DNA from 2 places in the Aliiglaciecola sp. SL4 genome. Region 2 is predicted to be linked to the other one. Evidence: riboswitches for the same ligand, from Rfam matches in the RefSeq annotation. Region 2 holds a riboswitch; the other holds the start of a gene.

Evidence for each region. A riboswitch is a leader RNA that binds a small molecule or an ion and turns the genes downstream of it on or off. The one in region 2 is predicted to bind cobalamin.
Region 1: it holds a riboswitch for cobalamin, as region 2 does, so the genes downstream of both, AB6T38_RS18355 (TonB-dependent receptor plug domain-containing protein) here and AB6T38_RS11400 (ABC transporter ATP-binding protein) in region 2, are expected to answer to the same signal.

The regions. Positions count from the first base shown of each region.
Region 1 covers NZ_JBGOSE010000019.1:36,470-43,931, forward strand. Annotated here, with positions in the region: gene AB6T38_RS18340 (SulP family inorganic anion transporter) at 1-208, shown strand, start outside; gene AB6T38_RS18345 (thiol:disulfide interchange protein DsbA/DsbL) at 769-1,389, opposite strand; gene AB6T38_RS18350 (DsbA family protein) at 1,419-2,072, opposite strand; gene AB6T38_RS18355 (TonB-dependent receptor plug domain-containing protein) at 2,220-4,082, opposite strand; cobalamin riboswitch at 4,152-4,378, opposite strand; gene AB6T38_RS18360 (serine/threonine protein kinase) at 4,421-5,404, opposite strand; gene ccoG (cytochrome c oxidase accessory protein CcoG) at 5,401-6,834, opposite strand; gene rutR (HTH-type transcriptional regulator RutR) at 6,975-7,462, opposite strand, start outside.
Region 2 covers NZ_JBGOSE010000006.1:258,679-266,140, reverse strand. Annotated here, with positions in the region: gene AB6T38_RS11415 (TRAP transporter substrate-binding protein) at 1-243, opposite strand, end outside; gene AB6T38_RS11410 (TRAP transporter large permease subunit) at 263-1,621, opposite strand; gene AB6T38_RS11405 (TRAP transporter small permease subunit) at 1,621-2,154, opposite strand; cobalamin riboswitch at 2,297-2,426, shown strand; gene AB6T38_RS11400 (ABC transporter ATP-binding protein) at 2,579-3,418, shown strand; gene AB6T38_RS11395 (FecCD family ABC transporter permease) at 3,411-4,439, shown strand; gene AB6T38_RS11390 (cobalamin-binding protein) at 4,442-5,344, shown strand; gene AB6T38_RS11385 (BolA/IbaG family iron-sulfur metabolism protein) at 5,418-5,741, opposite strand; gene AB6T38_RS11380 (alpha-ketoglutarate-dependent dioxygenase AlkB) at 5,887-6,501, opposite strand; gene AB6T38_RS11375 (methyltransferase) at 6,526-7,462, shown strand, end outside.

The sequences.
Region 1 (7,462 bases), on a different contig from region 2:
CGATTTCCGTGAGTCACGAATTTGGGACTCCTCTGGTTTGGATGCCATCGACGGTTTGGCAGACAAGTACAAAGTTCAGGGTAAAAAGTTACATATTCGTCATATCAGCCCCGAGTGCAGTAATTTGTTGACCAAAGCACAAGATTACGTGGAAATGAATGTGAATGAAGATCCTCGTTATCGCATTGCCTCGGATAAATTAGGTTAAGCACAGCGAACCTTTTTACGGGGCTTTGGCCCCGTTAAAGGTGCCGGTGGTGTTTGGGCATATTCCATGGCCTCTAGGCCATGCTGCAGGTGGGTGTTTAACCTCGTGTGGTAATGGATGATTCCCTTGTAGGCGGGTGCTTTAGCCCCGCGAAAGGTATTGGTGACGTTTATGTATATTCCATGGCCTAAAGGCCATGCTACAGGTGGGTGTTTAACCTCGTGTGGTAATGGATGATTCCCTTGTAGGCGGGTGCTTTAGCCCCGCGAAAGGTATTGGTGACGTTTATGTATATTCCATGGCCTAAAGGCCATGCTACAGGTGGGTGTTTAACCTCGTGTGGTAATGGATGATTCCCTTGTAGGCGGGCGCTTTAGCCCCGCGAAAGGTATTGGTGGTGTTTAGGTATTTTCCATGGCCTAAAGGCCATGCTACAGGTGGGTGTTTAACCTCGTGTGGTAATGGATCATTCCCTTGTAGGCGGTTGCTTTAGCCCCGTGAAAGGTGCCAGTGGTGTTTAGGTATTTTCCATGGCCCCTAGGCCATGGAATAACAATCTATTATGATTGGTTGGTTAACCAAATAATCAATTCAACAAACTCATCTGGTGTCATTTTTGCGCCAAAAATTGCCTTGTATTTATCGTTCACAATAAACGTTGGCACGCTGTGAACCCCTTTGGTCAATTTATCATTCTTACGCACTGCGCCACGTATTCCATAGCTATTGGCTAGCTTTTTCAACTTTACACTATCACCGCCAGCTTCAGAATAAACTTGTAAAATATCATCCATGGAGGCAATACTTTTGCGTTCTTTATGAATGGCAGTAAAAAGCGCAGTGTTAAATTTGTCTGCTTCACCTAACTTCCGTGCGGCTAACATCGCTTTAGTTGCTGCGTTCTGGGTATCTTGTTCGGCACCCCCCATAAAGTTCACATGGGCTTTGGTAAAAGTGACATCACTGGGCAATTTAGCTTTAAGTTCTTTTGCGATGCTCTCGAAAGTAAAGCAGTGTGGGCACCAAAATGAGAACACTTCACGAACCTGTTTAGTTTGGCTCGGTATATCTTTTATTACAGTGTAGTGTTCACCTTCTTCCCACTTCGATTGCGCCATGGCTAAAGCTGGAACTGCGCATACAAATGCTATTAAAAAATTGCGCGTTAATTTAAAAATCATATAAATAAAATCCTATAAAAGTAATGTTATTAACTTTGTTTAGATAACCAAACAACTAAATCTGCGATATCGTCTCTAGTCATACCTTGTGCAACGGTAGCTTGATATTTTCCATTTACAATAAAGTTAGGAACCCCACTCAAGTGCTGACGATAGGTTTCGATGGTTTGGTTATTTTGTTTAAGCAGATTATTAATTTGGAAACTAGTCTCCAATTTGTCGAACTCGCCGTTATCAACGCCTTTGGCTAAGAAAATGTTTCGTAACTCTGGCGTACCGGTAATCAGTTGACGTTGTAAATGAATATAACTAAAGATGGCGCTATTTATTTCCTCTTCTCTGTCCATACTTCTGCCAATTAGTAGGGCTTTTGTTGCCGCATCTTGAATTTCTGGGCTAGTAAAGCGCATAAAGTTTACATGCACTTTTTTGAACGTGACATCTTTATCTAATTTAAGCTTTATCTGTTCTACAATAGGTTCAAAATTAAAACAATGTGGACACCAGAATGAAAAGAATTCAAGTACTTCGGGCTCTTCTGAAACCTCGTCACTAATGATTTGGTAGTGAGTGCCTTCCTTCCATTTAGCTGGCGGAGCAGTTGCTTCTGATGGGCTCTCTTTAGAGCAGGCTTGCAGTGATAAAAGTATAAATAACGCAAATACAGTTGATAGTTTTTTCATATCAATCAATTCCTTCAAAAATTTGCTAAAGGTTATCATAGCTAGTAAAAGATTAGGTATAGTTAATCAGTCAGATGAATATAATCTGCGGATGAAATGCATAAAAAAACCGCTTCAAGAAGCGGTTTTTTGTATATTTAAGTTTTTCTACAAGCTAATGGTGGTTGACACAAAAAAGTTTTGACCTGCCGTATTAAAGCCATTTACTTCCTGATAATTGTCATCAAACAGATTATTTACACCGGCTTTAACACTCACTGATTCAACTATTCGCCAGCGAGCCGTTAAGTTTGTTACTTGGTAATCATCTATTTTTACGCCAGCAATATCCACCGCATTTCTAACACTTCTAAATGTTAGCTCTGCAGCGAGTTTGTCGTCTAACCAAACGTGTCTAATTCCAACATTGAATTTGTTCCTGGGTCTTCTCAAACGAGCTTCACCCGCACTGTCTTCTGCGTCGTTGTAAGTGTAGTTGGCCCATACTTTTAATCCGTTAGCGAACACTTGTTCTACGCTAGTTTCAATACCTTTGGATTTACTTTCTCCGCTAGATTGTAAATACCCTTGATAAGATGCTAAATCGAAAACAATTTCGTTTTCTATGGACTGTTTGAAAAAGACCATTTCAGCACTCAATCCATTTTTGGTATCGATGACAAAACCTAGATCTAAGCCTTCGCTGTTTTCTTCAGCCAATTGCAAGCCTGCAGCGTCACCGTATGCATAAGGACCATCGTTATAGCTTTGTTCATAAATACTTGGCGCGCGGAACCCGGTGCCATAGGTGGTTTTAAATTTCACATCAGCAAAATCAAATGGTACGACTTTAACCGCACCTAAGCGCACACTATTATGTTTACCGAAGGTATCATTGTCGTCGTATCTGTAACCTAGGTTGAATGCCAGTTGATTGTCGAATTGACCTAGCCATTCTACAAATAGACTTTTCTGATCTCGGCTTAAATCATTGCCATCGATTTCCTGGGTTTCTTTTTCCAAGCCAAAGACGAAGTCGTGCTGCTTCCAGTTTAGGCTACCTAAGTATTCGAACTTATCGATGCTACCTGAATTGCTAAACCCGTATTCGCCATTATTGATATAATCTCGATCTACATCAGTTTTATTATAAGCAACTTGATGTTGACTATTGTTCCCTTGATAACTTACAGCGCCGCGAAACGTTTGCTGTTCAGCTTCAGTGCTACAGGCATTGATTAACGCGAAAGTGGCATTGTCGTAGCAACCATCGTATTGATTTTCGGCATCGACATTTCGAAACACTAAAGACGCCGCGATGTTTTCCGTTAAGGTCAATTGACCTTTAAAGTGCACGCTTTGGTTGTCATAACCATCTTTCTCGCCACTTTCATCGCTAGTTTTCGCGTTAAAACCGTCACTTTTGACTTTTGCAGCCGATAAAAAAAATGCACCGCTATTGTTGCCAGCAGCAATGTCAGCATTAAATATTTGTGTGTCAAATGTACCCGCAGCTAAGGTGCCACTGGCCTCAAACCCTTTTACTGGTTGCTTACTGTACATACTGATAATACCACCAGCGTCAGCCCCGTATGAAAGCCCTTGAGTACCACGTAAAATCTCTATTCGAGATAATTGGTTAATTAACACATCATCAAAAATTGGAGCAACTTGTGGAGAAGATGTATCACTTAGCTCTACGTCATCTATATATAGTTTGGTTCTGAATGCTTCTTCACCGCGAATTCTGACAGCTGTACTCTTACCTAAACCGCCTGAATTTGATACGCCAACACTTGGGGTTTGACGCAAAATTTCAGTTACATTGATTGCTGTCTGCATTTCAATATCGCTTTCGTCTAACACAGAAACACTGGTCGCTAGTCGGTTAGTGGGTAACTGAATTCGGCTAGATACAACGGTCATCTTTTCAATGTCTTGTTGTTCTGGTGAGTTTGATTGAGCATAGAGATTGGAAGATGCTAGAGCCAAGCTAACGCTTAACCCTATAAGAGTAGTTTTATTTTGCATTTTGTTTAGCCTTGTTAAGTACTCCGCCCGAGTACTAGATCATATGAGTGACAGTTTGTGGTTTTGTGCACAAACCTATGCGTCTCAGGCCGGTATCCGGGCTTACAAGTGTCGTAACAGACTCGATTAATACCTTCCCATTCTTTCAAACAGTGGTAACTTATTAATCATCAATACTTTTTGGTATCACTTGTTTACCGTTGCGGGGGCAGCGTCAGCATAAATCAGATATTACTCTAATTGCACTGTCTTCCCGTTTAACCACCCATGGTGGCACCTAAGAGGTGAGCATTATATCCATCTGTTCTTAAAAAAATAGGGGTTTATGCTTTCTGTTATTAAAATAAGGTCAGACTTGGTTCTTGGAGGGCGGAATATTGTTCTTTTAAGGCTAAAATCTGTTGTTCCCAATATTTAGCATCTGCAAACCAAGGGAACGCTTGAGGAAAGGCGGGATCCTGCCAGCGACGCGACAACCACGCCATATAATGGACCATGCGCATTGCGCGTAAAGGTTCAATTAAACTTAATTGCCCACTATCGAATTGAGCAAATTCTTCGTAGGCTTCAACTAGGGTATCCATTTGTATTCGTTGCTGGTATGTATCACCAGATAACATCATCCATAAATCTTGAATGGCGGGTCCCATTCTACAATCATCCAAATCCACGAAAGTCGGACCGTCTCGCCACAAAATATTGCCAGGATGGCAATCTCCGTGAAGACGTATGGAAGAATTGGGTTTATATAAGCTAGCAGCTAACGCTGTCACTTGCTCTAAAATAGTGAAAAATGCCGTGTGCAAGCTGCTCGGAATGAGTTCTGTTTTCTGCAGGGTTGCTGTTGCTTCAAGCAAGTGCTCCTGAATACTAAACGTTGGTCGGTAAGCAAACGACTGGCCTTTTGATACTTGGTGGATACGACCAATAAAGCGTCCCATCCATTCCAGTTGATCAAGGTTATCAACCTCAAATTGACGGCCACCCACGGAAGGAAAGATAGCAAAATAAAACCCCTGATAATTGTGTAATGATGCGTTCTCCGTCCGTAAGGGAGCAACTACAGGGATTTCACGGTCATGCAGTTCTTGAGCAAAATCATGCTCTTCTTGAATTTGTTCTCGAGTCCAGCGCTGAGGACGGTAAAACTTGGCCACATAGCGTCGTTTGTCATCACAAACAAACTGATAAACCCTATTTTCATAACTGTTTAATGCCAATAAGCCTGAGTCTACTAAGTATCCTTTAGACTCAATGGCATCTAAAATGGTATCAGGGCCGAGTTGTGCAAAATCAAAGGTGGTTGCATTTAAGTCATTCATCGATAAATGAACTTACTAGTTTCGCTCATCTCAACGGGATCGCTGTTGCCATCAATTGAAGTAACCTTAAATTGAAATTCTGTTACAGTTTCGTTTAACGCATAAGGGTCAATAGCAATACTTATGGGCAAGTTCAAGACTTCACCACCTGCAACAGTGACTTGGTCTGGACCTATGTATTTATTCCCCTCTAAGCCCACAATGTCAATTTTATACGTGTGTTCAGTTTGTGACTTATTCAGTACTTTTAAGGTATATACGTTCTCAATAAGACCGTCGTTGGTTTCTCTAAATAGTGAGTTGCGATCTCTGATAATGTCGACTTCTAATGGCACCCTAGCAATAATTTCATAGGTTAAGAGGGAGGTCATAATAAATAGTACAACCGCATACCCAATTAATTTAGGTCGAAATATTTTAGTCTTACCTCCGGCTAGTTCATGTTCAGAAGTAAAACTAATCAATCCTTTAGGGTAATTCATTTTTTCCATTACCCCATTACAAGCATCAACACAGGCACCGCAGTTAATGCACTCGTATTGCAAACCATTGCGGATATCGATACCTGTGGGACATACCTGAACGCACAAGTTACAATCTATACAGTCGCCAATGCCTTTTTGTTTGATTTCTTCGTGACTGGTTTTTCTTGAGCGTGGTCCACGCTTCTCGCCACGGGAAGGATCATAAGCCACAGTAAAAGTGTCTTTATCAAACATGGCTGATTGAAATCTAGCGTAGGGACATATGTGAGTACACATAATTTCCCGCATCCAGCCGGCATTTCCGTAGGTGCAAACAGTAAAAAAGATAACTGAGAAACCTGCCCAAAAACTGACATCGAAGGTGAAAAAGTCAATAAACAATTGGTTAATGGGGGTGAAGTAGCCCACAAAAGTCAGTGCCGTAAGTAAGGCCACCGTTACCCAAGCAAAATGTTTTAACGATTTTCGCCAAAATTTGTCGAAGTCCATTTTGCGTTGATCTAGTTTAATTCGCTTATTTCTAGCGCCCTCAATTTTTTCTTCAAACCAAATATAAATAAAGGTCCATGTGGTTTGGGGGCACATAAATCCGCACCAAACCCTTCCGGCAAAAGTGGTGACAAAAAATAGAGCGAAGGCACTGATAATTAAAATCCAAGCCAGTAGAGTTAAATCTTGTGGCCACAAGGTAAGTCCAAAGATATTAAAACGCTGGGCGCCTATATCGAATAAAACTGCTTGATTTGAGTTGTATTGAATCCAAGGGATGAGTGCAAAAATACCAAGGAAAAATAGCCCAAAAAAGCGTCGAAAAGTCTCTAAAGTACCTTCAACTGCTCGGACATATATGCGGCTTCGTGGTGTGTATGCATTTTCATGCTTACTGGGTTCGGGTTGGTGAACTTTTACTGGGGTTACGTCTTTGATTGGAATGCGTTCACTCATTCAATTATCCTTTACGGGACTACTAAAAATTTCAATGGATTCGAAATTCTTATAGGTTAGTAATTAATCCCCCTATTATCGCACAGACTGCCCGCAAATTGTTAATCTGGATCAATGAATCAACTGTTTTTTTTGCACTTTCAACTGGGTTGCGGCCTTACACCGTTAAGTATTATTGATTGAATGTTATGTAATGTAGCGGCAAAAAACTCGGGGTCGTCTAAACTTTGACCTGTCACTGCCTCCACTTGAACCCGAAAGTCAGCATAATGTTGAGTTGTGGCCCAAATGCTAAAGATTAAATGATAGGGATCAACTGGCGCTAGCTTTCCGGCTTCTATCCAACCAGAAATAACCTCGACTTTAGCTTGTACAATGGCTCTTAATGGAGACTCTAGCTGATTAAATAAAAGCGGCGCTCCTTGTACAACTTCCATACAGAATAATCGAGACTCTTTCGGGTTGTCACGGGATAAAGTGAGTTTCACTTCAATATAACTTGAGATAGCTTCGATAGGATCTTGTTCTGGTGAAAAACCTTGTAAAGGCTTTAGCCACACATCTAATAACTGCTGAATTACATCTAAATAGAGCTGTTCCTTGCTGGCAAAGTAGTAGAGTAAATTTG
Region 2 (7,462 bases):
GACCATTTGGCCCGCACCAAACACTTTAATTTTTAAGCGGCCGTTAGACATGCGCTCAACGTTTTTAGCAAATGTTTCCGGGGCTCTACCTAACCCGGGAAAGTTTTTCGGCCACGAAGTTACTAACTTCCATTCGTAGGTCTGCTCTGAGGCACTGGCACCAGCATCCGAAGACGACTTGCCACCGCAGGCGGTAACAGCAATGATGCTAAAAAGTAATGAGACAAGTTTTAAGGTTTTCATTTCAATAAATCCATAAGGGTCACAACATAGAAGGCAGCCACGTTACCAGATCCGGCCAAATAGCCAAGCCTATTAATAATAGCAATTGAATAATAATAAAGGGTATCACGCCTTTATATATTTGAGTGGTCTGAACATTCGCAGGCGCGACTCCGCGCAAATAGAACAATGCAAAACCAAAAGGTGGCGTCAAAAACGAAGTTTGCAAATTCACCGCAATCATTATACCTAACCAAATAGGATCGACGCCCATAGCTAACAAAACTGGCGCAATGATAGGCACCACAACAAAAGTAATTTCGATAAAATCGAGAATAAAACCGAGTAAAAAGATCACCACCATTACTAGCAACACGGCACTGAATGTGCCTCCGGGTAGCTGTTCAAAAAAGTGCTCAATTAACTCTTCACCACCAAAGCCTCTAAACACTAAGGAAAATATTGAAGCACCAATGAGAATCAGAAACACCATAGAAGTTACTCGAGTGGTGCTTAACATGACTTCTTTTAACTTGTTCCAATCAACTTGTTTTTGCACTAAGCCCAAAATAAGAGCACCTGCAGCTCCCACTCCAGCGGCCTCAGTGGGCGTAGCAAATCCCCCTAAGATAGACCCCAAGACCACAAATATGAGGATAAGTGGCGGTAACAAGGCCCCAGCTAAATTAATGGATACTTTTGATTCACGCTGTTCCTCGCCTATGGTTTTATCAATATGGCGGTGAGCAAACAACACCACATAGAGTAAATACATCCCTACCAAAATCATACCTGGCACTAAGGCACCAATAAATAGATCCCCGACAGAAACCGACTCAGGGGAGAATATCCCCATATTGAGTTGAGCCTGCTGGAATGCGCTTGATAGCACATCACCTAACAAAACCAGTGCAATAGAAGGAGGGATAATCTGCCCTAAGGTACCGGTTGCACAGATCGCCCCAGTAGCAAATGAGGGGGAATACCCTTGTTTTAACATGGTAGGTAATGACAACAAGCCCATGGTAACGACGGTAGCGCCGACGATACCAGTGCTGGCTGCTAACAACATACCAACCAAAACCACAGAAATTGCTAAGCCTGAGTTCAACCTACCAAAGACTTGTCCCATGGCGATTAATAGTCTTTCAGCAACTTTGGATTTTTCTAACATGACGCCCATAAACACGAATAAAGGCACGGCAATCAAAGTTTGGTTGGTAACTATGCCGTAGAGTCGGCTAGGCACAGCATGCAGGTAAGCGGTATCAAAAACGCCAAATAAAGCGCCACCGCCGGCAAATATTAAAGCGGTACCCGCTAAGGTGTACGCAACGGGATAACCCAGTAATAAGGTTAAACAAACAACTAAAAACATTATCAGTGAGAGGTATTCCATTATTTATCCTCTGTAATTGCGTTTTTAGGATGATTCAACCAGACATTAATATTACGAATTAACTCGGAAATCCCTTGCAAAACCATAAGACCGGCGAACAACAGTATGAAGGTTTTAAGTAAAAAGACAGCAGGTAAACCACCAGCTGCCTGTGAGTCTTCCATTATGGCCCAAGAGGATGTCACGTAGTCCCAGCAAATTATTAATATAAACAGATTCACCGGCAGCATAAAAAATAGAGTACCGAAAGTATCGACTTTAGCTTTTTTAACCTTATCAAACCCACTGTAAAAGATGTCGACTCGAACATGTTCGTTAACCCGTAACGTGTGAGCACTGCCCAATAAAAAGACACAGGCGTGCAAATACATAACAGATTCCTGCATCGCAACCCAACCAATATCAAAACCATAACGTAGCACCACAATTAACAATGTGATTAACGCCATAAATAACGTAAACCAGCTTACTAATTTGCAAATATTATCGTTAAAAACGTCAATGGTCCGCGATAGGGATGCGGCGTTAAACATTTCCATACACCTGTCTAATTATTCTATTTGTACGATATTAAACGTTTTTTTCGCAAATAACGCTAGGGCGCAAGCATAAAGATTGCTATATTTTGGCTATATATTAGATTCGGTTTTTCACTTTATTTAGGTAAGGGATAATTTTATTTCCTGCGCATCAAGTGAAACGAAATGGGAATTTGGTGTAAATCCAAAACTGTACCCGCAACTGTAATTGATAGGCAATATTGTCAGTCATGAGTCAGATACCAGCCAGATCTTCAGCTATAACTTTTTTCTAGCGTGCGGGAATTCACGATCGTCTTGGGTAATCATTTCATTGCGAATCCCCCTATTGTCAACAACGTTCATGTCGAATAAATCGGTACGAAGGCGGGCACTCGACTAACAAAAATCTATCGCCGGACTAGAACGACTCAGAAGAATGGAAAAAACTGTCACAACAATGCTCAAACTTAACCATCTTAATTACTATATTGACGAAAAACAGATACTTTCTGATATACAGTTTCAGACAGAAAAAGGGACAATCATTGGGGTTGTGGGACCTAACGGTGCGGGTAAAACCACCTTGTTGAAGTTAATCTCGGGACAGTACCGGTCTGAACAACAGGTATTCTGGCAGACAACCCCAATTGAAAGTTTCACTGCAAGTATCCGAGCGAAACAAATCGCGGTAGTGAACCAGTTCAATAATAGTGTCTTCAATCTCAATTTAGAACAAATAGTTAGTATGGGCTTACTTCCCCATCAGTCTATGTTTTCTAGCGTATCAACTGAGCACAAATCCAGAGTTGCACAAGCAATCGCGGAAGTGGGTTTGACTGAAAAAAGCCACCAACTGTTTAGCTCTTTATCAGGAGGCGAGCAACAACGAGGGCAAATTGCTAGAGCATTGGTGCAAGGAGCAGGGTTATTTGTTTTAGATGAACCCATAAACCATTTAGATGTGTATTATGAGCATCAAATATTATCTTTATTGCGCAAAATAGCGAAGCACAACAAAGTTACTATAGTGATGAGCTTACATGACTTAAATCATGCAGCCGACTATTGCGATAAAATATGCCTGCTTGCCCAAGGGCAGTTGTTAGCCTTCGGCCCACCCAAACAAGTATTGACAGAACAACGCTTGCAACAGGTTTTCAAAACTCCATGCCAAGTAATTGAAAAGCCCAACAATAACAAAATAAGAATCGAATTTTATCCCCCCAACATCGATATTGAAGAGCCCGCAGGTGATATGGGTTTAGCTGATGTCTAAGGGCAAGTGGGGATTTCTAGCCAGTTTTAGCATACTTAGTATCCTAGGAGGTCTATTCTTTGGTGCCGCTGACCTAGATTTACTCAGTGTATTACGCTGTATGGCAAATAGTTGTGAAGCCAATGTTGAAGAGGTTATTTTCTGGCAAGTTCGCTTACCTAGGGTGCTTGTGGGCTTTTTAGTGGGTGCGGGGTTAGCCGTTGCCGGGGCGACTTTGCAAAATGTATATCGTAACCCTTTAGCAGATCCCTATCTATTTGGAGTGGTTTCTGGAGCAGGTCTAGGAGCAAGTATTTCAACCCTATTGTTTAATGGTAGTTTGGCCTCACACTCTTCGATTTTTGCGTACCTAGCTCAAATCCCCTTTACTTATGCGTTACCGCTAGCTGCGTTCCTTGGTGCATTTCTGGCAGTCACTATTGTACAGATTTTGTCTCGAAAACTGTTTGGAAATCGTACCGAACATTTACTTTTGGCAGGCGTGGCGGTGTCATTTATGCTCAGTGCCCTAAGCCACTTTTTATTATTTATGGCGGAACCCTTTGCCGCTAATAAAGTGATATTTTGGTTACTAGGAAGCTTAGCCAATGCGCAAATGTGGTTCGTCTGGATTATGCTTCCAATCGTTACCATTAGTGTTGTTTTACTTTGGCTTTTTGGTCGTCATATGGACGCAATGTTATTAGGTGATGAAAACGCTCAAACCTTAGGGATCAAAGTTGATTCACTGCGTTTACTGGTATTAGTCATTTGCGCCGCACTAACATCCTGCATAGTCGCATATTGTGGTGGTATCGGCTTTGTTGGGTTAATGATACCGCATATTGTTAGAGGCTGGTTTGGAGTAACGAGCAGAAATTTAATTGTCGGCAGTGTGTTAGTTGGCGGTAGTTTTTTAATATGGATCGATGTCATCGCCAGGGTGGTTGTAGAAAATCAAGAAATCCCCATTGGGATTATCACATCAGCCATTGGCAGCTTATTTTTCTTATTTGCCCTGCAAAAAAACCGAGGACGCTAATCTTGTCTGTACCAAAGATCAAAAAGGTGCTGAATTGTTGTCTATTAGGGTTAGCCAGCCTATTGCTGTCAACCGCTAACGCCAAAACGGTACAGAATTTTGAGCAGGTAAAACAAAACGAACGACAAAAGTTTAAAATCATCGCCTTAGCTCCTCATATTGTAGAACTGCTGTTTGACATCGGTGCCGGAGAGCAAATTATTGCCACGGGTTCATATGCCGATTACCCAGAACAAGCCAAAACCTTACCGCGGGTTGGTGATCATAGTCGTTTGCAAATTGAAAAGATTTTGCAGTTAAAACCCGATCTGGTAATTGCATGGAAAAGTGGAAACCCACTTGAGGATTTGGATCGATTACAACAGTTTGGTATTCCAGTGGTTTATTCTGACCCAAAAACCTTAGAAGATGTCGGAAAAGAGTTGCTGATGCTTGGTGATCTAACCGGTAGACAAACTCTAGCAAAGCATCGTGCAGACACTTATTTAACACAATTGGCAAAACTAAGGCACGATTTTGCCAATCAAACACCGGTAACCGTATTTTTCGAAATTTGGCCTGCTCCCCTGCAAACCATTGCGGGTAATGCTTGGCCCCAACAACATTTAAACACCTGCGGTGCCATCAACATTTTTGCTGAACTTAATAATGACTATCCTTCAGTATCCCTTGAGCAAGTCATTAGCAAAATGCCGCAAGCCATTATTCAACCTAAATCAAATACGCAGTCAGTCAATAAATTATATAATTGGCAAAAGTTTAGTTTTTTGCCTGCCGTCCAGCACAGTTTCATCTTTCGTCCTGATGCCGATAAGCTCTTTCGAATGACGACCCGAGTATTAAGTGAAGTTGATGTTTTGTGTGAGCAAATTCAGCAAGCTAGGCGAGTTTATCAACGGAAGTGATCCCCTGACATCCCCATATACGAAATTAAGGCGTGCCCAGAAAGGGAGTAGGCACACCTAGATACAAACTATTTTACGATGCGGCTTGTTTCATTCCACCTAAACAATTAGGTGAGTCTGGTGAGTTACCGTATAAATTTTGCCATTCTTCTCCGGTGTAAGTATGTAACGCCAACGCATGAATTTGTTCAGCAAGTTCCTCTTTGAGTACGGCGTTTACCGCTCGATGGCGATTAATTAAACGCTTACCTGCAAACTCAGGCGTAACAAGAACTACTTTAAAGTGCGTCTCGGACCCTTTAGGTACGTTGTGCATAAAGCTTTCGTTAATAACCTCCAAATGCGCCGGATTGAAATGCGATAGCAACTTCTTTTCAATATTATTTTGGATATTCATTGTGTGGTTCCTTTGTGTGTCCAACTATAAATTTAGCCTGTTCACAGAAAATTAAAAAACTATTTTTCATATTTTTGACTAAGTGTTTGAGTCAATTAGATATAATTTCCAATCCATGAATAAGGTGTTTTTATAACGTCTATACTTATTTGATTATGTTGCGAAAAGTAAGGTTTATTCGGCCGCCTAAAGACTGACTACGTTTAGGCAAACTGTGTTGCCAAAATTGTTGGGTATTTCCCGCCATCATTAACAGGCTGCCATGCTGCAGTGCTAACCTCACCTTTTGACCAGTTTGCATATGTTTAAAATCAAAATCGCGAGTTTGCCCTAAGGTCACAGAGGCTATTATGGGCTGGTAACCCAACTCTGTTTCATTATCAGCATGCCACCCCATGCTATCTTGACCATTTCGATACCAATTCGCTAAAACCGAATTAAACTCAGCTTTACAAATTTGTTCTAACAAATCTTTTAGTTGGCGTAATTCATTGATCCAGGGATTAGGTACCATGGTCAACCCAGAATATTGATAACTTGCTTGTTGGTCACCGTACCACGCTTGTAAACGAGGAATCGCAACCTTACGACCATAGACCTGAATTGAATCTTGCTGCCAAGCTAATTTAGCCTGTAAATTCTGATATAATTCACTGGCGGTATCTGAATCTAAAAAGTCGGCTTGATAATGCACTACAGCATCTTGCATCGGCATTTGACTCAGACCGACTTGGTGGGATGAAAATAAATCCTGTTGCATAAAACTTACGTGAATCCTGCTGAAATGAATACTAGCTTTAACTTTTTAGAAAAGTCCCTGGAATTATACCGCTACCCAAAGCGAATTACTCACCCTAGCTGGCAAGCATGGGATGCAGCAGATGAATTGCTTCTCGATCACATTCAACAAAGCCAAGAAAACATCAAGCAAACTCGTATTGTTATCCTAAATGACGATTTTGGTGCCTTGAGTTGTTGGTTAAACGAAGCAAAGGTCCACCATGTGAGTGATTCTCTAGTTTCTCAGTTGGCATGTAAACAAAATATAGAACTTAATAACTTGGACAAAGCTCGAATTACTTATATCGATAGCCTAGCACCAATACCTCAAGCTCCAGACTGGGTGGTGATTAAAATCCCAAAAACCTTAGCCTTGTTAGAACATCAGTTAATTCAATTGCAAACTGTGGTTTCACAGAACACAAAAATAGTAGCTGGCGCTAAAGCGAAAATGATACAAAAATCCACCTTAGCACTGTTTGAAAAGTATTTGGGCAAAACCTACACGTCCTTAGCTAAGAAAAAAGCGCGTTTAATCTTTTGTGAACCTGATCTGGCAATTCAACAAAAGCCCTCGCCCTACCCTAGTGTTTGGAAGATGCAACAAGAACCTTTTACCATTAGCAATCATGCCAATGTATTTGCGCGCCAGCAAATTGATATAGGCGCCCGTTTATTAATTGATAATTTACCCGATTGCACAGCTAAAACCGTGGTCGATTTAGGTTGTGGGAACGGTGTTTTAGGATTATGTATTCTTAAACGCTATGCGGATGCCCAAGTGATTTTTATGGATGAGTCTTATATGGCGGTGGCATCTGCGAAACTGAATGTGCAAAATAATTTACCCAAAGAAATGCATCGCGCACTTTTTATTGTCAGCAACTGCATGGAAGAATTGGAAAATAACCCACAAGTTGATAAGGTAATTTGCAACCCTC